2 regions of the Stenotrophomonas sp. YJH_SMC_57 genome follow, and region 2 is predicted to be linked to the other one. Evidence: riboswitches for the same ligand, from Rfam matches in the RefSeq annotation. Region 2 holds a riboswitch; the other holds the start of a gene.
What was found. Region 2 has a riboswitch for thiamine pyrophosphate ahead of thiC (phosphomethylpyrimidine synthase ThiC). Riboswitches for the same ligand answer to the same signal wherever they lie in the genome.
Positions count from the first base shown of each region.

Region 1: another riboswitch for thiamine pyrophosphate. It lies ahead of AC5P7U_RS06700 (TonB-dependent receptor); the one in region 2 lies ahead of thiC (phosphomethylpyrimidine synthase ThiC).

Region 1 covers NZ_JCAFSZ010000004.1:192,162-200,045, forward strand. The annotation lists gene AC5P7U_RS06685 (Dyp-type peroxidase) at 1-303, shown strand, start outside; gene AC5P7U_RS06690 (hypothetical protein) at 421-837, shown strand; gene pnuC (nicotinamide riboside transporter PnuC) at 926-1,495, opposite strand; gene AC5P7U_RS06700 (TonB-dependent receptor) at 1,504-3,699, opposite strand; TPP riboswitch at 3,769-3,864, opposite strand; gene AC5P7U_RS06705 (phosphotransferase enzyme family protein) at 3,908-5,032, opposite strand; gene AC5P7U_RS06710 (glycine zipper 2TM domain-containing protein) at 5,161-5,568, opposite strand; gene AC5P7U_RS06715 (response regulator) at 5,915-6,553, opposite strand; gene AC5P7U_RS06720 (ATP-binding protein) at 6,629-7,884, shown strand, end outside.
Region 2 covers NZ_JCAFSZ010000011.1:44,931-52,814, reverse strand. The annotation lists gene ggt (gamma-glutamyltransferase) at 366-2,084, shown strand; gene AC5P7U_RS15880 (BCCT family transporter) at 2,599-4,176, opposite strand; TPP riboswitch at 4,423-4,524, shown strand; gene thiC (phosphomethylpyrimidine synthase ThiC) at 4,607-6,451, shown strand; gene AC5P7U_RS15870 (ion channel) at 6,545-7,216, shown strand; gene AC5P7U_RS15865 (winged helix-turn-helix domain-containing protein) at 7,476-7,884, shown strand, end outside.

The sequences.
Region 1 (7,884 bases), on a different contig from region 2:
CTGGACGACGCGCCGGCCGATGCGCAGAAGTCGCACAAGACGCTGTGCACGATCGAGGACGCCGACGGCGAGCACGAGATCCTGCGTGACAACATGCCGTTCGCCACGCCGGGCCGTGGCGAGTACGGCACCTACTTCATCGGCTACACGCGCCGCCTGTGGGTGATCGAGACGATGCTGGAGCGCATGTTCATCGGCAATCCCGCGCCGCTGCACGACCGTATCCTGGACTTCTCCACCGCCGTCACCGGTGTGACCTTCTTCGCGCCCGCGCGCAAGGTGCTGGCCGATCTGGGCGACTGATCGCGCGCGACCTGCCGTAGCCACGCATGGCGTGGCTCTACGGGTTGCCCTCCGCCATCCGCCTGTCATCTACGACACCGACCATGGCGCGCTGGATGGGAGCGCAGGAGGCAGGCGATGGCCAGGACAGGGAACAAGAGCGGCATACGGCGCTGGTGGCGTCCGCTGGCTGCGGTGTTCGGCGTGTTGGCACTGGGGAGTGCCAGCGTGTCCGCGCAGGACGCTCCTGCGCACTGGATGGCCTATGCCGCCGCCGTGGGCGGCCAGCTGCAGCAGCGCCTGCAACAGGAGCAGGACCCGCAGGCCCAGCGTGTGCTGGAATGGCTGCAGGCGCATCCTGACACGCCGGCCCCGTTGCCGGTCAGCGTGTGGATCGCCGCCGATGGCCGCATCTCGAAACTGGAGTTCGACAGCCTGGGCGACCGGCAGGTGGACGCCGATCTGCGCGCGGCGCTGCTGGCCGCACCCCTGCAGGCGCCACCGCCGGACATGCGCCAGCCGCTGCGGCTGGGCCTGGCGCTGGAGCCGAAGTAGAGCCACGCCATGCGTGGATGCGCCTGGTCACTGACCCTGGCCGACAGGCGCGCGCCAACCAAGGTTGGCGACTACCGATGGATTCGCTCTACCGGACGGCCACCTGCGGCTCACGCGCGGCTGCGCTCCACGCGCGCAGGCCAAACACGGCCAGGCCGAGGAAGAACACGTACAGCGCCGCGGTCACGTGCAGCGACTTGAACAGGTAGGCGCCCACATAGACCACGTCCACTGCGATCCACACCCACCAGCACGCCACGTGCCGGCGCGCCTGCCACCACTGGCCGACCAGGCTCAGCGCGGTCAGCATCGCGTCCAGCCACGGCAGCGCGGCATCGGTGAAGGTGTGCATGGCCGCGCCCAGCGCCACGCCGCCACACAGGCCGATGGCCAGGTCGCGCAGCAGCTTGCCGCGCGCCAGCGGCACGATGCGGATGCTGCCCTCGTCGGCGGCATGCTGGCGCCAGTTGAGCCAGCCGTAGACCAGGAAACCGCCGAAGGCGACCTGCAGCAGGGTGTCCGAGTACAGCTTGGCTTCGGCGAACACCAGCCCGTACAGGGTCACCGACAGCAGGCCCACCGGCCATGCCGACAGCCGGCGCCGGGCCATCAGCCAGACGCCGAGCACGCTGCACAGCGCGGCGGTCCACTCGAGCACGACCCCGTTCACAGCGCGAACGTCACCGACAGGCGCGCCTGTCGCGGTGCGCCGGGGAACAGGTAGTAGTCACCGCCGCTGCTGCCGGTATCACGCCAGTAGAAGCGGTTGAACACGTTGTCCACCGACAGGTTCCAGGTCACCGCGCGCTGGTGCAGGCGATGCTGGAAACGCAGGCCGGCATCGAACACCGAGTAGTCCGGTGCACGCACGCCGCCGTCGGCGCGGGCGACATTGGCACCGGCGTAGCGCCAGCCACCGGTCGCCTCCAGGCCCTGCACGAACGGCAGCGCGTAGGCCAGGTGCACGCTGGCGCGCACCTTCGGCACGTTCACCAGCTGATGGCCTTCATAGGCCGGCGTGCCGGTGCCGCGCGCGCGCGCCTGCAGCACGCTGGCACTGGCCACGATCTGCAGTGCATCGGTCAGCTGGCCGTTGGCGGTCAGTTCCAGGCCGGTGTGGGTCTGCGTGCCCTGTTCGACGAAGGTATAGCCAGCGTCGCTGTTGTCGGGCTGGGCGTACTGGTACGGCTGCGAAATGCGGAACACCGCCGCGCCCAGTGTCAACGCCTCGACCGGCACGTACTTCACGCCCACTTCCAGCTGCCGCGACTGTACCGACCGCAGGAAGGTATCGGCGTTGCTGGTCCAGAACGGCGCTTCCTGGCCCAGCGAAATACCGCGCACGTAACTGGCGTAGGCGTTGAGCTGGTCGGTCGCCTTCCACACCAGCGCGGTCTGCGGCAGGAAGCGCGACAGGCGGCTGTGCCGCTGTGGGGTGCCGCGCTTGTCGTACGCGCGTTCATCCAGGCGCACGAAGCGGCCACCGGCCAGCCACTGCCAGTCGTCACCGAAGCTCATCCGGTCCAGTGCGAAGAATGCGGTCTGGCGGCTGTCCAGGCGTCGCGCGGACGGACCCGGCATCTTCGGCGACGGCTCGAACACCGGCACCTGCGTGTCGTGGATGTTGCTGGTGCCGACGTACTCGTTGACGCTGGGGCGCTTGTCCACGGTGCGGCGGAAATAGTCGGCGCCGACAGTCAGCTGGTGGCCGACCGTGCCGGTCTCGAAGCGGCCGCGCAGCTCGGCACGCGCCTGCTGGTTGCGCCGGGTGTCGTCGGGGCTGCGGTAGTCGTAGATGTCGTAGTCGCCATTGGGGGCGAAGTAGTTGCCCGGCACACTTCCATCGGCGCACTGCGCGGCGTAATAGCAGCCGTAGGCGAAGGCGACGTTGTCATCGATCACCGAGCGGCTGTGGCCGACAGAGACGCGCGACTGCCACGCGTCGTTGAAGTCGTAGGTGTGCAGAGCGGTGATGTTGGTGCTGGCGATATCCACCGGGCGCTGCCACGGCTGGTAGCCGAGCAGATGCTCGCGGTCGACACCGCGCGGCAGGTCACGCGCGCCCAGCAGCTGGTAGCCGGACACCGAGCGCTGCGAGCTGGTCTGGTAGTTGGCATCCACTTCCAGCTTGCCGCGCTCGCCGATCAGCCAGTCGGCGGCCAGCGAGTAGAAGTTGCGGCGGCCATCGGCGTGCTCGACGTAGGAATTGCTGGAATCCCAGGCGGCGTTCAGGCGCAGGCCGAAGCGCGGGGTGATCCAGTGGCCGACATCGACGGCGACGTAGCGCGAGCCTTCCGAATCGGTGCCGAGCGTGGCGGTGCGCACTTCGGCCGGACGCTTGCCGATGTAGTTGATGATGCCACCTGGTGCCATCACGCCGGCGGCCAGGCCGGCTTCACCCTTGAGGATCTCCACCGCCTGCACGTTCTCCAGCGCCAGGCGCTGTTCGCCAGCGATGGACAGGCCGTTGAAGCGATAGCCGGTGGCGGCATCGAGCGCGAATCCGCGGATGGCGATGTTCTGGTAATAGCCCACGGGTGCATACGCATCACCCAGCGAGGCATCGTTGCTGGCCAGCTCGGACAGCGAACGCACCTGGCGGCGGTCGAGGTAGTCGCGCTCGAGCACGTTCACCGAAGCTGGCGTGTCCTTCCACGAACCGCCACCGAAGGCATTCACGCGTGAGGTATCCGCCTTCGGTTTGCCGGCCTGCACGCGCACCGCCGCCAGTTCGGTGGGCGAACGTTCGGCGCCGGTGGCAGCCGCATCGGCAGCAGCGTCGGCCTCGCTGGCATGCAGCGGCAGCGGCAGCGCGGCGCAGAGGGCGAGGGAGAGCAGGGTGGGGCGCAGGCAGCGGTTCATTCGGTTCGTCTTCGGACAACAAGGGAGACGAAGCGAAGGCGCGCAGGTGCACGGCCCATGACGGGGGTGTGGCTGCGGCTCAAAGCTCCCTACGCCGGTGCAAACCGGATCAGGTTCCAAGGGACTCTCTCAGCCTGGCAGATCCAGGCACCCCCGCTTCAGGTGACCATTTCACTACAAATGGTACGGATTTGCGAGCCGGTGGCGTTCATGCCGCGGTGTGCAGGGCCTGCAGCAGTGCCTGACCGGGTGGGCTGTGGAACCATGCCGGATGCCCCAGCATGAAGGGCTGCCAGGCCACGTCGGCGTTCGCGGTCGAGCCGGTGACACCTTCGAAGTACTCCACTTCGGACAGTGCGAAGTCGAAATGGACCATCGGCAGCAGGTCGGCCAGCAGGTGCACGCGCGCGGCCGACAGCGGCAGCACCTGCCGATAGCCATCGAGCAACGCCCGTGCGATGTCGATGCGTACCGCCTCCATGCCGCGCTTCAGTTCCAGCCACGCCACCGCGTTGCGCTCGATCGCGGTGGCGAGGTCGAACAGTGCGCTGGTGGGCGAGGCCAGGCCGAAATCCAGCACGGTGCTGACCTGGCCGTCGCGCCACAGCAGGTTGGATACGTGCCAGTCGTTGTGCGCCCATAGCCGCGGTTCGTCGCGCAGGCGCTCGGCCAGGCCGCTGTGCCACGGCAATACATCGCGGCGCAGCTGCGTTTCCCACGGGATGCGTGCGAGGTAGCGGGCCAGGCCGGGGCGTGTGGGCAGGTCCGCCTTGATCGCTGCAATCGGATCGTCGGCACGGATGAGATCGTCGCGCGCGACCAGCAGATGGGTACTGCGCTGGGGCGCGTGGTAGCTGGCCGCAGCGTGGTGCAGTCGCGCCAGCGCGCGACCGGCTTCGCGGGCCTGCACGACATCGGTCAGCAGCGACCACGACACTGCATCGCGGTACAGATCGTCGCCTACGCCAACGGCGTGCAGTTCAAAGGTCCACTCGCCGTGCTCGACGGCGGTATGGCCATCGGCGGCCGCCAGCACCTGCACCACGGGCACGCCTGCCGCCGCGAGATGCGCGATGAAGCGGTGCTCTTCTTCCAGGCAGGCCGCGCTGCGCACGCTGTGGTGATGGCGCTTGATGAACACCGCACCCTGCGCGCCGTCGACAATGGCGGCGGCCGACAGTGGCCGCGGGCTGTGCCAGCGCGGCTGGCTTTGCCCGTCAAGCTGCGGGTAGTGCGCGCGCAGCCAGCCGATGTCCCGTGCGCTGATCGGTGGCCAGTCGGCAGCGACCTCGTCGTTGTTGAGGCCCTGCACGCGGTGGGAGAAGGAAGTCATGCCGCAGCCCGAAAGGGGAAAGTCACATCCAAGGCTGCGCATTCAACGCCATGCCCGCGGCCAACGCAAACGGGCGGGTCATCGACCCGCCCGTCCCTGGACCCGCTCGCGGTGTGCCGTGCCGCCGCTTACCAGCCGCGATGACGGCCGCGATTGTTGTAGTAGCGGTTGTCGTAGTAGCGCTCGCGCTGCCAGCGGCGGTCGTCACCGCGGTCGTAGTAGCCGCTGCGGTAGTAGCCACGGTCGTATCGGCGGTCGTAGCGGTTGTCGTAGTAGCGGTTGTCGTAATAGCGACGGTCGCGGCGGTCGGAGGTGGTCAGGTTGCCGATCGCACCGCCGGCCACGGCGCCACCGACGGTGGCGGCGGGATCGCCATTGGAGAGCAGGTTGCCGGCCACGCCACCGACCACGGCGCCGACCAGGGTGCGCTTGTCCTTCCTCGACATCGCGCTGGCATCGCTGACCACGGCGACACCGGCCACCAGTGCCAAGGCCATCGCCAGACCACGGAAGCTGAGTGTGGAAGTACTGAGCATGTTCGTTCTCCTGTGAGGTGCATGCCACGCTGGGCAGGGAGGGCGCGGGGCGCCCCGGCTGCCGTGATGTCCACGCTGGCGTTCCAACATTGCCGGAACATTGCCTGGCGCACCGTGCGGCTTGCGCATTCATCTAGCGGTAGAAGGCATGAAGCAAGGCTGAAAGTGGACCCGGCCGCTCAGCCGGCAGTTGGGAAAGCGGCGGCGTGTGATCGGCCCTGCCCTTGTGCGGCAAGGCGTCCGCGGCCCGGCCCGGCATCGTCCGAGGCGCCGGGCGGGTCCGTCCCTGGCGGTATTCCTGCTGCTGGTGCAGCAGCATTGGCGCGCGGGTCATGCGCGCCGGAACTCAGATATTGCCGTCGCGCAGGTAATCGAACAGTTCCGCGTCGCCCTTCAGGCCCAGCTTGAGCATGGCATCGCCCTTCTGGCGGCTGATGGTGCTGACGCTCTTGTGCAGCTGCAGCGAGATTTCCTTTACGGTCATGCCGGTGCCGAGCAGCCGCAGCACCTCCACCTCACGGGGCGACAGCGGCTTGCCGTCGCCCTCGCGCATGCGCCAGCCGCCCGCGGCCTCGACCCGCTCGCGCAGGCTGCGGCTGATGTAGGCCTGGCCGCGGTAGACCGCCTGGATGGCCTGCGGTAGTTCGTCCATCGACGAGCTCTTGTCGACCAGGCCGAGCACACCGCTGTCGAGCACCATGCGCAGGATCGCCAGATTGTTGGAGACGCTCAGCATCAGCACCGGCAGCTCGGGATGACGACGGCGGATCATGCCGATCATGGCAAAGCCATCGGCCTGGGGGCTGCCGGGCATGGAGTAGTCGGTGACCAGCAGGTCGCAGGGCTGGCTGCCCAGCAGGGCCATCAATGCCTGTGCACTGTCGGCTTCGCCGACCACGCGGCCCACGCCGCTCGATTCGATGACGGCGCGGGTGCCGATACGGACCACAGGGTGGTCGTCTGCGATGATGATGCGCAAGCTCATGCTCTAGTATGACCACCGGGCAGGCCGGGCCGCGACCATCGCGATCCCTGGCAGCATTCTAGGAGATCGACGCCGATGCGTAGCTGGGCTGTTCGCGGGCTGGTCCTGCTGCTGGCCGTACTGGTGCTGCCAGCGGCCCTGGCGCAGGGCGTTCCAGGGCCGCTGCCGCTCAGCTCCCTGCAGCGTGAGTACCTCGCCGCCCATCCGAGCATCGTCGTGGGCCAGTATGACAGTGGCTGGCCGCCGTTCGAGTCCCTCCACGATGGCCAGCAGGTCGGCTTGGGTCCGGACTATCTGTCGCTTCTCGCCCGCCAGCTGGGCGTGGAGGTCGAGGCCCGTCGCTATCCGGACTGGACATCCGTGTTGGATGCGGCATGCCGTGGCGAGGTCGACGTGGTGATGAACGTCGGTCTCAGCGCCGACCGCACCCGTTGCATGGTCTACACGGCGGCCTATGGCGAAGCACCCCTGGCCCTGGTGGGCCGACCGGGCGACCTGCGTGCCTCCGACAATCCCGATCTGGATGGCTTGCGGGTGGTGATCGAGCAGGACTTCCTGACCGGTCCACAGGTGCGGGCACGGTTTCCGCGTGCCCGGCAGCTTGTCGCACACAGCTCGCTGGCGGCGCTCGAGATGGTCAGAGACGACAAAGCTGATGTCTATATCGGCAATACTTATGTCGCCACTGAACTGATCGCCGTCCACCATCTGCAGGGTGTGGTGCTGCTGCGACCCAGCGACCTGCCCCCCGAGCGGCTGCACTTCGGCGTTCCCACCAGCAAGCAGCCGCTGGCCGAAGCGCTGGACCTGGCCCTGGCCGCCACCAGCCAGGCCCAGCGCGATGCACTGGCAAGGCGCTGGTTGCCGCCACCGCAATGGTCGGCGTCGGCGCAGATGGCGCTGAGCCAGGCCGAAAAGCGGGTGCTGGAGCAGCCGCTGAAGATCGGCTTCGCCCCGAATGCGGCGCCGTTGTCGTTCACCGGCGAGGGGGGCGCGCCCAGCGGCCTGGCCAGCGAGTACCTGCATCGGCTGGTGCAGGCCGGTGCACACCTGCAGCCGGAGAGCAGCCACGACTGGTACGAGGTGCGCGAGAAGGCCCGCCGAGGCGAGCTGCAGGCGGTGATGGGCATCCCTGCCGATTCACGCTACCTGGGCCCGGAGTGGGTGTTCAGCCAACCCTTCATCAGTGTGCCGAACGTGATCGTCAGCCGTGCCGACAGCCCTGCCTTGCTGGGCCTGTCGGACCTGCAGGGAAAGCGCGTGCTGCTGTCCGATCCGGAGCGCGTGCGTGGCTACGTGCTGCAGCAGGCACCGCAGGCCAGGATCATGGC
Region 2 (7,884 bases):
CGATGCGGCGCCGGTGTCGGCGGCTTCGATGTGGGTTCGCGGTGGCGTGTTGTGATGCAACATGTGATCGAGAGAAACACAGCCGTTTTGGCGATGTCAACCCTCGCGACAGAATTTTTTTCGGTTTCCGCTGCATCCAGCGCAATCGCTTGTGGCGCAAGGATGGTTGCCGCTGAAAGTGTTTCGGTGAACCCGAATTCACTCTTTTCAGGGCAGTTTTTGCGCGGATTCCGGGTTGTATTCGCCTTGGTGGGTTCGGACCTTGGTCCGCACCAGCAAAGACCTTCGCCCATGACCTCTGCCCGATACCGCGTGAAGGCTGCAGCGGCGAAGATCGGGGACCACCCTTCCATCGGAACCCGACCGTGTCCCGACGTCTTGCCCGTTCCCTGCTGGCCGCCGCCGTGCTGGCGGCTGTGCCCGCACTGTCCTCTGCCGCCGACCGCATCACCGGCCACACCTTCGCCACCCGTTCGGAGGTGATCGCGCCCCACGCCATGGCGGCGACCTCGCAGCCGCTGGCCACCCAGATCGCGCTGGACGTGATGAAGAAGGGCGGTTCGGCGGTGGACGCGGCAATCGCCGCCAACGCTGCACTCGGCCTGATGGAGCCCACCGGCAACGGCATCGGCGGCGACCTGTTCGCCATCGTCTGGGACCCGAAGACGCAGAAGCTGTATGGCTACAACGGTTCGGGCCGCTCGCCGAAGTCGCTGACCCTGGCCGAGTTCCAGCGCCGTGGCCTGAAGGACATCCCGGCTACCGGCCCGTTGCCGGTCTCCGTGCCCGGCGCAGTCGACGGCTGGTTCGCGCTGCACGACCGCTTTGGCCGCACGCCGATGGCCGACAACCTGGCGCCGGCGATCCGCTACGCCCGCGACGGCCATCCGGTGGCCGAAGTGATCGCCTACTACTGGGATCGCTCGGTGCCCAAGCTGTCGCAGTACCCGGGCTTCAAGGAGCAGTTCACGATCAATGGCCACGCCCCGCGCAAGGGCGAGATGTGGAAGAACCCGAACCTGGCCAGCACCCTGCAGAAGATCGCCGATGGCGGGCGCGACGCCTTCTACAAGGGTGATATCGCCCGCACCATCGGCGATTACTTCAAGGCCAATGGTGGTTACCTGAGCTACCAGGACATGGCCGACCACCACGGTGAGTGGGTCGAGCCGGTCAGCAGCAACTACCGCGGCTACGACGTGTGGGAACTGCCGCCGAACAGCCAGGGCATCGCCGCCCTGCAGATCCTCAACGTGCTGGAAGGCTACGATTTCTCGAAGATTCCGTTCGGATCACCGGAACACGTGCACCTGTTCGTGGAAGCGAAGAAGCTGGCCTTCGCCGACCGTGCGCGTTTCTACGCCGACATGGCGTTCCAGCCGGCGCCGGTGCAGAAGCTGATTTCCAAGGAGTACGCCGCGCAGCGCCGCGCGCTGATCTCGATGGACAAGGCGTTGAAGGAAGTGCAGCCGGGCACACCGAAACAGCTGGAAGAGGGCGACACCATCTACATGACCGTGGCCGACGCCGACGGCATGATGGTGTCGCTGATCCAGTCCAATTACCGTGGCATGGGCAGCGGCATGGCGCCGCCGGGGCTGGGCTTCATCCTGCAGGATCGCGGCGAGATGTTCGTGCTGCAGAAGAATCATCCCAACGGCTATGCACCGGGCAAGCGTCCGTTCCAGACCATCATCCCGGCCTTCATCACCAAGGACGGCAAGCCCTACGCCAGCTTCGGCGTCATGGGCGGTGCGATGCAGCCGCAGGGTCACGCGCAGATCGTGATGAACCTGGTGGACTTCGGCATGAACCTGCAGGAAGCCGGTGATGCGCCGCGCATCCAGCACGAGGGCTCGACCGAACCCACCGGGCAGGCCACGGCGATGACCGACGGTGGTGAGGTGAATCTGGAAACCGGATTCCCGTACGAGACGGTGCGCGCGCTGATGCGCAAGGGGCATCGCATCGTATTTGCCGACGGCCCATATGGTGGGTACCAGGCGATCATGCGTGATCCGGACACCGGGGTTTACTACGGTGCGTCGGAGAGCCGCAAGGATGGGCAGGCGGCGGGGTACTGAGGTTTCCCGGCCAACGGGCGCAGCCCCCTCGCGGCTGATCGCCAAGGCAGGTTCATGCGTTGGGGCGTGCGGGTGGGAGTGCCGGGGGACGCCGTGAATACGTCCCTGTAGGCTTAGCCGCGCCATCCATGGCGCGGATACCCCCGCCACCCCCACCCGCACGCCCCCCGAAAGTTTCCGTGCGCGTCAGCCACGGAAGAGAAAGAAGAAAATCAAAAGCAACAGCCGCGCGCTGTGGATCCGACCCCATCTTGTTTTCCGATACACCCCATCCACGCATGGCGTGGAAAACCAACCGTCACACGGAAACTGTCGGGGGTGGGGCGGTGTGGGCTGGCAGGACCGTTGGCGCCATGGATGGCGCCATCGAGCCCCCACGGACGGGTTTACGGCGTGTCCTGCCAGCCCACACCGACCCGCCAAACCAGCAGCAACCCAGAGCCGCTGTTGAAGTTGCTGTTGCCGTTGCAGTTGCTTGAAAAAAAGCGGTGCAGCCGCAGGCTGCAAAACACCCTCAATCCGAATCCTGCGCGCGTGCCGCCTCCGCCTGCGTCTCTTCCTGCGCTGCCATCTCGCGCGCTATCCACGCATCGATCATGTGCCGCTGGCGCTGTGCCTGCCGCCGCTCGCGCGTGTACTCCTGGTCCAGCACCCGGTACAGCGACACCATCACCAGCACCATCAGCAGCGCAAATGGCAATGCCGCGATCGTGATCATGCCCTGCAGCGCATCCAGGCCGCCCGCCAGCAGCAGTGCCGCTGCGATCAATGCCACCGCGATGCCCCAGGCCAGCTTGCGCTTCAACGGCGGATCGCCCGCTTCATCGGTGGACATGCTGGCCAGCACCAGCACCGCCGAATCGGCCGATGTCACGAAGAAGATCATCAGCAGCACCAGCGCGATGCAGGAAAGCAGCAAGGGCAGCGGCATGCTGTCAAACAGGGTGAACAGCACCGTTTCATAGCCGTTGCCCAGTGCCTGTACCAGATCGGCATGGCCGAAGATCTGCGCCCACAGCGCGGTGCCGCCAAACACCGCGAACCAGAAGAAGCCCAGCACGGTCGGTGCCAGCACCACGCCGATGACGAACTCGCGGACACTGCGTCCGCGCGAGATGCGCGCGATGAACGAGCCGACGAACGGAGCCCAGGAAATCCACCACGCCCAGTAGAAGATGGTCCAGTCCGCCACCCAGGTGCTGCCCGAGAACGGCGACATGCGCAGACTCATCGTCACCAGCTGGTTGAGGTACGAGCCCAGGGTGGTGGTGAACGTATCGAAGATGAATCCGGTCGGGCCCAGCACCAGTACGGTGGCGGCCAGCAGCGCGGCCAGCGCTAGGTTGAAGTTGGACAGCCACTTCACTCCGCGCTCCACGCCACTGGCGGTGGACGCCATGTACAGCACGAACGCGATGGCGATGATGGTCAGCTGCAGGGGCACGCCCGCGTGCAGGCCGAACACGCGCTCCATGCCGGCAGCGATCTGGATGGTGCCGAAGCCCAGCGTGGTGGCCACGCCAATCGCAGTGGCAACGACCGCTGCAATGTTGACCACGCGCCCGATCCAGCCGCGATGGTGGCGGCCGATGATCGGCTGCAGCATGTCGCTGACCAGGCCGCGGCCGTTGCGGTTGAACTGGAACCAGGCCATCGCCAGGCCGATCAGCGCGTAGATTGCCCAGGGGTGCAGGCCCCAATGGAAGAATGCATAGCGCATCGAAGCCCGCGCCGCGTCCATGCTCTGCGGGGCCAGGCCTTCCGGTGGCTTGGTGAAGTGGGAAATCGGCTCGGCGGCGCCCCAGAACACCAGGCCGATGCCCATGCCTGCGGCGAACAGCATCGACATCCAGCTGGCGCGCGAGAACTCCGGTTCGGCATCTTCACCGCCGATGCGCAGGTTGCCGAAACGACCGAAGGCCAGGTACATCAGGAAGGTCAGCGCCAGGAACACGACCAGAAGATAGAGCCAACCGACACTGCGGATGACATCGGCGAGTACCGACTGGACGACGGTATTGAACGGGCCGGGCGCGAAGCCAGCCAGCAGCACCAGGACGAGCACCAGTGCGATGGAAATGCGAAACACCATGAAGGAGCTTCTCCGATCAAGGGATTGAGGGGAGCGAGCAGAGCTTGCAGCGAGGGGCCGGCGGCGTGCAGCGCGAGCCGGGCAGGGGCCGCGTCGGCGGCGAAGGAAGCATCGGTCGCTGGAATGCGACGGACGTGCACGTTACTGAACGCGATGTCACGGCTCTGTTAGTACAGAAACAACGAATCCACGCGATGCGCGGCTGCAACGGTCATGAGCTGCAGTGCTTTCTATGCTCTAATGCGCAGCAAGAAGCGGGGGTACCGCGGCCAAACGGCCACGGTTGAGACAGTCCCTTGGAACCTGATCCGGCTCATACCGGCGTAGGGAAGCTTTGCAATGTTGCCATGCCCGGACTCCGCCCAGGGACCGTCCGCGCGTGGCGGCAGTGCGCCGCCGCTTCGTCCCTGACCTTCCTGGACGATGCCCGATGAACGCACAGCTCTCTGCCCTGCAGCAACAGGCCCAGCAACTCTCCGAATCCGTGACCCGGCCCATTCCCGGCTCGCGCAAGATCCACGTGCCCGGCTCGCGCCCGGACCTGCAGGTGCCGATGCGCGAGATCGCGCTGACCCGCACGCCGACGCTGTTCGGTGGCGAAGAGAATGCACCGGTCACGGTCTACGACACGTCGGGCCCGTATACCGATCCGGAAGTGCGCATCGATCTGTCCGCTGGCTTGCCAGCGCTGCGTCGCGGCTGGGTGGAAGAGCGTGGCGACACCGAGCAGCTCGAAGGCCTGAGTTCTTCCTTCGGTCGCGATCGCGAGCATGACCCGAAGCTCGATGCGGTGCGCTTCCCCGCACGCACCCTGCCGCGCCGTGCACGTGCCGGCGCCAACGTCACCCAGATGCATTACGCACGCCGCGGCATCATCACGCCGGAAATGGAATTCGTCGCCATCCGCGAGAACCAGCGGCTGGATGCGATCCGCGATGCAGGCCTGCTGCAGCAGCACCCCGGCGAGGCGTTCGGTGCGTCGATCCAGAAGATCATCACGCCGGAATTCGTGCGCGACGAGATCGCCCGCGGCCGTGCGGTGCTGCCCAACAACATCAACCATCCGGAAAGCGAGCCGATGATCATCGGCCGCAACTTCCTTACCAAGATCAATGCCAACATCGGCAACAGCGCGGTGTCCTCCGGCATCGCCGAGGAGGTGGAGAAGCTGGTGTGGGCGATCCGCTGGGGCGGCGACACGGTGATGGACCTGTCCACCGGCAAGCACATCCACGAAACCCGCGAGTGGATCATCCGCAATTCGCCGGTGGCGATCGGTACCGTGCCGATCTACCAGGCGCTGGAGAAGGTCGACGGCCGCGCCGAAGCGCTGACCTGGGAGATCTTCCGCGACACGCTGATCGAGCAGGCCGAACAGGGCGTGGACTACTTCACCATCCATGCCGGCGTGCTGCTGCGCTATGTGCCGCTTACCGCCAAGCGGGTGACCGGCATCGTCAGCCGTGGCGGATCGATCATGGCCAAGTGGTGCCTGGCACACCACAAGGAGAACTTCCTCTACACGCATTTCGAAGAGATCTGCGAGATCATGAAGGCTTACGACGTGACCTTCTCGCTGGGCGACGGCCTGCGCCCGGGCTGCATCGCCGATGCCAACGATGCCGCGCAGTTCGGCGAACTGGAAACGCTGGGCGAGCTGACGAAGATTGCCTGGAAGCACGACGTGCAGATCATGATCGAAGGGCCCGGCCACGTGCCGATGCAGTTGATCAAGGAGAACATGGACAAGCAACTGCGCGAGTGCGGCGAAGCGCCGTTCTATACGCTGGGACCGCTGACCACCGACATCGCACCGGGCTACGACCACATCACCAGTGCGATCGGTGCGGCGATGATCGGCTGGTTCGGTACCGCCATGCTCTGCTACGTGACGCCGAAAGAGCACCTGGGCCTGCCCAACCGCCAGGACGTGCGCGACGGCATCATGGCCTACCGGATTGCCGCGCATGCGGCCGACCTGGCCAAGGGGCATCCGGGCGCGCAGGTGCGCGACAATGCGCTGAGCAAGGCGCGCTTCGAGTTCCGCTGGGAGGATCAGTTCCATCTCGGCCTGGATCCGGAGAAGGCCAAGGAGTTCCATGATGAGACGCTGCCGAAGGACGCGCACAAGCTGGCCCACTTCTGTTCGATGTGCGGTCCGCACTTCTGCTCGATGAAGATCACCCAGGACGTGCGCGACTACGCTGAGGCCGGCATGAAGGAGAAGTCGGAGCAATTCCGCGCCGCCGGTGCCGAGGTGTACCGCCAGGGGTGATGCGCGAAGGGTCGTGCCGGCCAGCAGCCGGCACGACCGTTCATCACGCCGTGTCCGGCTATCCTCCGCCCATCGCCCCGGGGAAAGGACGCCATGCCTGTTGCCATGACCACCCGCTGGCTGGCCATTGCCCGCCGCCATCCCTCGGCCTGGCTGCTCGGCGCACAACTGCTGGCGGTGCTGCTGTATCCCTCCCTGGATGACACCGCCGCCGGCCGCGCGGCGCTGGGCATGTTCGGGATGGCGGTGCTTGGCCTTGCCCTGTGGGTGGTGCAGCGCAGTCCGTTGGGCACCTGGCTGGCGCTGCTGCTGGCGATCCCCTCGGTAGTGTTCTCGCTGGCCGGCGCCCTGCTGGACCGCAGCGCGCTGCTGACCACGGCGCAGCTGCTGGAGAGCCTGCTGTACTTCTACACGGCCGGTGCGCTGATCGCCTACATGCTGCAGGACCATAAAGTCACCCGCGATGAGCTGTTTGCGGCCGGCGCGACTTTCACCCTGCTGGCCTGGGCGTTCGCGTTTACGTTCGCGGTGTGCCAGCAGTGGTACCCGGGCAGTTTCCAGGGCACGGGCGGGGGGCCGCAGCGCAGCTGGATGGAATTGCTTTATCTGAGCTTCAGCTTGTTGTCCGGGGTCGGATTGAGCGATGTGGTACCGCTGCATCCGCAGGCGCGGGCATTGGTCATGCTGGAACAGTTCGCGGGCGTCATGTATGTCGCCCTGGTGGTCTCGCGGCTGGTCGGACTGACGATGCTTCGGCGCATGTGAAAATGAACGCCAGATAAAAATTTCGCGCCCGCAAGGGCGCGAATGATGATGCAGATTATGTGAATGCGTCGGCGAGAGAGAGCCTGAGTGTCGACCCCGTCATAGGCGGGGTAACCGGCTTAGGCTAATATCGGTACGCGTAATTGTTTTTGCGGTATGCGCCGATGCTTTGTGCGGAATCTGGCTTTTTGTTGTCCCTGCATGGGGACGGTATCGCTGGTGAAACCTGCCCAGGCCCGTCCCTACTGTATATCGGAAAATGAACAGCAGCGAAACCCAGCCGCCCGAGGCCGACCGCATCCAGGTTGGCGAATGCGTCGTCACTTTGTCCTCGCGAGAGGTCGAAGTCGTGGGTGCGCGTCGTCCACGCCGGCTGACACCGAAGGCACTGGGCGTGCTGCGCGTGCTGCTGCGGCAGCCGGGCCGGGTGGTCACCCGCGAGGAGCTGTTTGCCGAAGTGTGGCCTGACACGCTGCCGACCAACGATGTGTTGACCCAGGCGGTCACGCAGCTGCGCAAGGCGTTTGCCAACGACGACGACAACGGCCAGGCCTATATCGAGACCATCGCCAAGAGCGGCTACCGCCTGCTGGTACCGGTCCAGGTGCTGGAAGCGGCCGAGCCTGCGATGGAGATCGGCGAGATCGCCGATCCGCCGCTGACGCTGG